DNA from 3 places in the Arthrobacter sp. MMS24-S77 genome. Region 2 is predicted to be linked to each of the others. Evidence: riboswitches for the same ligand, from Rfam matches in the RefSeq annotation. Region 2 holds a riboswitch; each other region holds the start of a gene.
What was found. Region 2 has a riboswitch for cyclic di-AMP ahead of ACX5I4_RS04255 (M23 family metallopeptidase). Riboswitches for the same ligand answer to the same signal wherever they lie in the genome.

Region 1: another riboswitch for cyclic di-AMP. It lies ahead of ACX5I4_RS20490 (hypothetical protein); the one in region 2 lies ahead of ACX5I4_RS04255 (M23 family metallopeptidase).
Region 3: another riboswitch for cyclic di-AMP. It lies ahead of ACX5I4_RS02520 (aggregation-promoting factor C-terminal-like domain-containing protein); the one in region 2 lies ahead of ACX5I4_RS04255 (M23 family metallopeptidase).

The regions. Positions count from the first base shown of each region.
Region 1 is NZ_JBTZRN010000001.1:4,435,091-4,437,405, forward strand. It holds gene ACX5I4_RS20485 (flavin-containing monooxygenase) at 1-891, shown strand, start outside; cyclic di-AMP (ydaO/yuaA leader) riboswitch at 1,032-1,181, shown strand; gene ACX5I4_RS20490 (hypothetical protein) at 1,184-2,266, shown strand.
Region 2 is NZ_JBTZRN010000001.1:908,620-910,934, reverse strand. It holds gene ACX5I4_RS04260 (NlpC/P60 family protein) at 1-254, opposite strand, end outside; cyclic di-AMP (ydaO/yuaA leader) riboswitch at 260-427, opposite strand; gene ACX5I4_RS04255 (M23 family metallopeptidase) at 573-1,394, opposite strand; cyclic di-AMP (ydaO/yuaA leader) riboswitch at 1,397-1,608, opposite strand; gene ACX5I4_RS04250 (metal-dependent transcriptional regulator) at 1,734-2,315, opposite strand, start outside.
Region 3 is NZ_JBTZRN010000001.1:533,736-536,050, forward strand. It holds gene ACX5I4_RS02515 (bifunctional glycosyltransferase family 2/GtrA family protein) at 1-298, opposite strand, end outside; gene ACX5I4_RS02520 (aggregation-promoting factor C-terminal-like domain-containing protein) at 432-1,160, opposite strand; cyclic di-AMP (ydaO/yuaA leader) riboswitch at 1,163-1,336, opposite strand; gene ACX5I4_RS02525 (sensor histidine kinase) at 1,501-2,315, opposite strand, start outside.

The DNA of each region.
Region 1 (2,315 bases), 3.5 Mb from region 2:
TCCCTGCCCGGCATGCCGTTCCCCGCCGACCGCGGCACCTTTCCCGGCAAAGACGCCATGGCCGAATATCTCGACGCGTATGCCAGCAATTGGAACCTCCCCGTACGTCACGGTGTCCGGGTCACTGGAATCGAGCGCGAAGACGGGCGATACCGAGTCCAGTCAAGCTCCGGAGCGATCCTGGCCAAGAACGTGGTTGTTGCAACGGGCCCGAATGCGCACCCAAGGACTCCAGCCTTCGCAGAGGCCTTGGACCCCGGCATCCACCAACTGCATGGCGCAGAGTACGCCAACCCGGACTCCGTTCCGTCCGGAGATGTCCTGGTGGTCGGCTCCGGCACATCCGGCGTCGAAATCGCGCTGGAGCTCGCACCCACGCACCGTACGTATGTTGCAGGAAGTCCACCGTTCCACATTCCGGGCCCAGTGACGCGATACGCCGGAGGGCTTTGGTGGCTCTTCATCCACAATGTATTGAACCGATCCACCCCTATCGGCCGTAAAGTTGCGGTCGGCTTCACCAAACACGGCGCGCCCCTGATTCGGACCTCAACGAAAGAACTCGACGCCGCGGGAGTCACCCGCCTGCCACGCCTGGCCGGCACCCGCGATGGCCAACCCCTGACTGAGGACGGCAGGACACTCCCGGTCTCCACCGCGATCTGGGCAACCGGTTACCAACCGGAGTTTTCTTGGATCCAAGGACTTCCCGAGGACGAGGACGGTTGGCCGCTTACCTGCCGGGGCGCCGTGGAACAACTGCCGGGGCTGTTCTTCGTGGGCATGCCATTCCAATACGGACTGACCTCGGGCCTCGTGGGTGGCGTCGGCCGGGACGCCGAACACGTCGCCGGGCTCATCGCCAAGCAACCCGGAGCGCGGCAGGACTAGATCCGCGGGCGAAATCCCGCGGAATACCGGTCGCCCGGCCCGTTATCTAAATGTGACATTGCTGGCCGGCTGTTGTACCGTCGAAGGGCGACCCAATCCCCAGCTGGGCCGCTTCCGGGTTGACGCCGAGCTCTGCCGCAACCCGGATTCCGCTAGATCCGCGGCAGAGACGGGGGACCCAGAGTCTCCGGGCCTACTTCTCCACAGGCCCTTGGGGTGAAGCCGCCTTGGCGGCCGGACGGCCTCGTCCGAACCCGACAGCTAACCTCGAAGGCGTTGAGAGGCAATCACCATGTCCCCAACCATGGATCAGCCTCGCCGTGCCCACGTGGCGCGCGAGCGCACCAAACCAACCGGACGCCGTCGGGCCCAAGACAGCGGAACGTTCATCCCTGAGCCGGCACCCACCACCCCGACGAACCTGACGACGCCGGCACCCACCACGCGAGCGGCCGCCCGCGCGGCCGAGCGGGAGCGGGCCGCCCGGGCCAGCGAGACCGGGGACCTTCCGGCCCCGGCACCCGCAGCGGCGGAACCAGCCACCTCCCCGGAACCAGCCACCGCGGCCATTCCGACGGTGGCAACAACGACGGTGGCATCAACGACGGCGGCCCCCGCCACCGCGGCCCTCCCGACAGCCGTACCAGCCACCACGGTGCCCACGGCTCCCACAGCTCCTCGTGCCAGCTTCACTCCGGTGTCCTTTGCCGGTTCGTCGTTCAGCCGGGAACCACATGCAGTCCTGAAGAAGGCTGCGACCATCCGGTCCATGAGCAACCGAATGGCAGTGGTGGCCGGAGCCCTTGGCATCTTGTTGACGGCGGGTTCCTTGGGCCAAGCCCTTGAGTTGCCCTTCTTCGGCCAGGAATCCCAAGCCCAGGACGCGGACAGTCAAAGCTCCGTACAGCCCGAGGTTCCTTCCGCGGAGGCGAGCATCTCCCCTGATGCAACGGCTTCACCCTCGGCAACCGCAACAGCCGCCAAGGCGGGTCAAACCGCGGCAGGCCCGGCGCGAGGTCAGCAAGCGCCCGCCGTCGAGCCGTCGAGTGCGGGGACACCATCGGTCTCCATTCGGGTTCCCTCCGTCATCCCCTCAGCGCTGCCCCCAAGCCTCACACCGGTGCAGCCTGCTCCGGTTCCCAGCCCGGCTCCGCCGGTCACGGTCACTCCAACCCCGACGCCGACCCCAACGCCGACCGATCCGCCCTCACCAACACCTACCCCGACCGACCCGTCCTCGCACACCCCGCCTGGTCAATCGAAGCCGAAGCCGCCGGTTAATCCCAGCAGCGCACCGACGCCTTCGCCGGAGCCCACTCAGCCGGGCTTCGACCTGGGAGCGATTTTGGACGCTGCGAGCGGGGTCTTTAGGTGAGGATGGGACAGCATCGAACATCTTCCATCCAGTGGCATGGGCGGTGCTG
Region 2 (2,315 bases):
TCGGCCGAAATGCTGGCTTGGGCGATGGACTGGACTTCCAGGGTGGAGGTCGCAGTGGACTCGCGGGGGACGTTGGTTTCGGCAGCGTTGGCTGCGATACCGCTAGTGAGGACCAGTCCGGAAGCAGCGGCGATAACTGCGGCCTGACGGCCTACGCCACCGGCGTTGCTGCCGACGGTCTTAGCGATGACGGCAAGCGAGTTGGTCTTGGTGACCGCGGCGCGGTGGCGCGCAAGAGTAGAGCGTGAAGACACGTTAAAAGGCCTCTCCCTATGCCCGCGAGGTAAGCTGTCGGATTCGGATGGGAGTCATCCGGCCGCAATGCTTCCCGTAGGAAACAATTGCGACTTAACCCCAAGGCCATCGGTGAAGATGACCAAAAGTGGGTCCCCCGCCTCTGCCAGACGATGTTTTGCGAACGGAACCTCGAGCAGTGGCAGAGCTAGGCAATCCACCCGAGTGCATCAACTCTCTAAAAGTTGATGCGAGTTAGACGGTACAGGAGTTTTGGCTGAATGTCACATTCAGGTCACGGAGCGTGACAAGCATGCGAGAGACGGCCATCGGATTGGCTACAGCCAGCCGAGGGGATCAACGACATCGCCGTTGACCATGACTTCAAAATGGAGGTGGCAGCCGGTGGAAGCGCCGGTGGTGCCGCTCAAAGCGACAACGTCACCGCGGTTGACCGTTTGGCCCACCTGGACGTTGAACGAGGACAAATGGTTGTACGTGGTTTCGAGGCCGTTGCCATGGTCCACCACAACGCGGTTTCCACCGCCATACGGGTGCCAGCCCGCAAACGTGACCTTGCCGGCTGCAGCCGCATGCACCTGGGTGCCGCACTGGGCCACGAAGTCCTGGCCACGGTGGAACTCCCCTAGGCCTCCTGTAATGGGGTTCACGCGGTAGCCGAACGGCGATGCCGTGGTGAGGGTGTCCAGCGGAGCCCCCAGCGTGCCCTTCGAGGACGATGTCTTGATGCTGCCGACGGACTGCGCGCTCAGGAGCTGCTTGAGCTTGCTATCAGGATCCGCCGTGGTGGAAACGGCAGCGCGGCTGAAGTCGATGGTGGCACTGGCCGCAGCGGGAATCTCAGGCTGGGTACCCATCGAAGCGGCCGAAGCCTGGTTCGATTCCGCGGTGGCCGTCAATGCGCCGGTACCCGGCATGGCGACCGTCAGGATGAGGCCCGTGGCGGCGAGGGCCACGCCTGCCTTCTGTCCCACACCGCTCGCGGCAGCAAAATCAGCCATTTGCCGCAAGGGCCCCTTGCGCCGGCGCACTTCGCGATGCGGATCGCGGGGCCGGTCGTGCGCAACGACGTTCGTGCTCCGCAGCTCAGCAGTAGGACCGGACGCGCGTCTGCGGCCCCTGGTGTTCTGCGTGGTCAAAGTGTTCCTCTCTGGCAAGCCTGCGAAGTTAGCTGTCGGATTCGGGTCAGAGAGTGCATGGACCCGGTCCGCGTGGAGGGCGCGAAGCACAGAGGAGTCCCCGGGAAGGGTCCTGCGCTTTTTGCACTTCCGCTGCGGACTTCACCCCAAGGCTGTCTTTCGACAGCCGCTGGTGGTTCCCCCGCTTCTGCCAGTGAATGGACTAATCCACCTGATCCGCTGGCAGAACTCGGCTTCGGATCAGGTAACGCTTTGGTATCGGCGCCAGTACTAAACTATAGGGGATTAAACCCCCGCAGTAATAATTTCGTTATCTTTGCCGAACAGTTTGCAGAAGGCCTAAGAGACGGTCACAAAGACGTGCGACGCCACCTCAGGCGGCAGCTCCAACGCACCATCGATATTGGGCACGCGAACGGAGATGTACTCCCCTACACGCTCAAGGGAAACCCTGGCTCCGGGGCGGATTCCGCCCTCGTCCAGCTGAACCAGCAGCTCCGGTTCCACCTGGATCGGTTCAGCCAGCCGGCTGACGACGACCCGGTTGTCCGGTGAGTATTCGTTCATCGCTTCAAGGAGGTTGACTACGCCATCCGTAAAGGCGTGGGACGCAGCTCCGCCCAGGGCTTCGAGCCCCGGAATGGGGTTGCCGTAGGGAGATTCAGTGGGGTGGTTAAGGAGTTCATAGAGCCGCCGTTCCACGCGCTCGCTCATAACGTGTTCCCAGCGGCATGCCTCGTCGTGGACATAGGCCCAGTCCAGTCCGATGACGTCGGCCAGGAGCCGCTCGGCGAGCCGGTGCTTGCGCATGACCTCGGTGGCGCGTTTCCGGCCGGTTTCGGTCAATTCAAGGTGCCGGTCGTTGGAAACAATCACCAGGCCGTCGCGTTCCATCCGCCCGATAGTCTGGGAAACGGTGGG
Region 3 (2,315 bases), 370 kb from region 2:
AGGTGCTGTCCGTGCTGGCGTTGTCGGCAACGGTGATGCGGAAGCCGTGGGGGAAAGAGTCGCGCAAATGGCCATGAAGCCTGCGCAGGCACTCCTCGAGGTCGCGTTCCTCGTTGAAGACGGGGATCGTGACATCGAGGACGGGGACGGTGGTGTGGATGTCCACGGGGGCGCGCCGCACTGAGCTGTATTGAACGGCGGGGCTGCGTTGAACGGGGGTTTTGGGTTGAATCGGGGGGCCCGGCGGCACCACCGCGGGGTCCTTCAGGGTTCCTGTGGTGGATTCGATGAGCGTCATGTATTCAGAGTGCCGCCGCCGATTATGAGTGCTTTAGGCGCAACCTGTGACGTGGCTGTGCATGTGGGAGAGGCCTGGTTAACGCCGTAGAGGTCCGCCCCCGAAGGGACGGACCTCTACGAACTTTGTGGGTTCAGTACCAGTTGTGCGCCAAGTGGAAGGCCCAAGCCGCAGACGGTGAGCCGTAGCGTTCCTTGATGTAGTTCAGGCCCCAGCGGATCTGGGTCTGGTAGTTGGTCTGCCAATCGGCGCCTTCGGAGGCCATTTTTTCGCCCGGCAGCGACTGCACAATGCCGTAAGCGCCGCTCGAGGCGTTCGTGGCAGTGGTCCGCCAATCGGATTCCTTGTTCCACAAGGTGATCAAGGAGGACATTTCGCCCTGGCCCCACCCGTAGGAGGAAAGCATGCTTGCAGCGTAGGCCTGGGCGCCGGCGGGGTCATCGACGGCGACTGGCGCAGCCGGGGCTGCGGGAGCGGGGGGTGCCACGGGAGCGGCAGGTGCGGCAGCCTGGGGCGCGACGGCGGCCGGAGCGGGAGCGGGTGCCTGCGTCGGAGCGGCGCTCGGCTTGGCGCTTGCGCTCGCTGACGGCGTGGCGGTGGCGGACGGGGCGGCGCTATGCTCTGCAACCGTGCGCGATTCGGACGTGCGGCTCAACTCTTGGGCACTGATGGCTTGTCCGGCGGCCTGGGTGGCTGCGCCTGCCCCGAGGAACACAGCAACAACGCCGGCAAAAACGGCCATGCGCTGGCTGGGGCCGAGGTTTGCGGCGGCTCGCCTCAGGGTGGAACGTGACTTGTTTTTCCGGGCAGGTTCGCCGCGGTGGCGCGCAACAGGGCGCGACTGATTCTTGGAATCAGACATGGTGATTGCCTCTCAACGCCTGCGGAGTTAGCTGTCGGATTCGGATGAGGTCATCCGGCCGTGGCCACTGAGAATCGTGGCGGTACGGCTTCACCCCTAGGGCTGGCTCAACATGAGCGCTTGCCCGGAGACCTGGGTCCCCCGTCTCTGCCTGGAGTGTTGGGCACCGGGGAGTGGCAGAGCTCGGCGCCTACCCGGCGGTGGCCGGAACAATCCTGCGCACCCATTCGACGGTACAGGAGGATGCCGCTTAAGTCACATTTAGGTAACGGAGATCACGACGCCGGTGCGCCGACTTGCGCTCGCCGCGCTCCGGCGTCGTGATCTTCTGGGCGGGCCCTCAGGCCGTGGCAGTCCAGAGCGCCGGAAGCCGCACCGCAAACTCCGTCCGGCCGGGACGCGAGGCCACTTCAACAGTGCCTCCATGGGCCTGGACAATGGACTCAACAATCGACAAGCCGAGCCCGGACGTGCCCTCGGAACCGGAACGGGCTGCGTCGGCACGGGCAAAGCGGGAGAAGATCCTGCCTTGGAATTCAGGCGGAATGCCGGGCCCGTTGTCGGTCACGGTGACCACGGCGCTGCCATCGGCCGAGCGCATGACTCCCGTGACCACGGTGGTTCCCGCCTCCGTGTGCTTGCGGGCATTGGAGAGCAGATTGGCCAAGACCTGGTGGAGCTGCGTGGTGTCGCCGCGGACCGTCAGGGGTTCATCCGGGAGCCTGAGCTGCCAGATGTGCTCCGGGGCCATGACTTTCTCGTCGCTGACGGTCTCGATCACCAACTGCGTGAGGTCCACGTCGGTGAACTCGGGTGCCTTGCCTTCGTCCAGCCGCGCCAAGAGAAGGAGGTCCTCCACGAGGGTGGTCATACGTTCGGACTGGCTCTGAACCCGGCCCAGCGACTTGCGGCCGTCCTCGGTGAACGACTCCGTCATGCGCAACAGCTCGGTGTAGCCGCGGATGGCCGTCAGTGGCGTCCGCAGCTCGTGCGAGGCATCGGCCACGAACTGGCGCACCTTGGTTTCGCTCTGCTGCCTTGCCTCCAACGCGCTGGAGACATTGTCCAGCATGAGGTTCAAAGCATGACCGACGCTGCCCACCTCCGTGCCGGGATGGGCAGCCGACGCCGGGACGCGCACCGCGAGGGCCACCT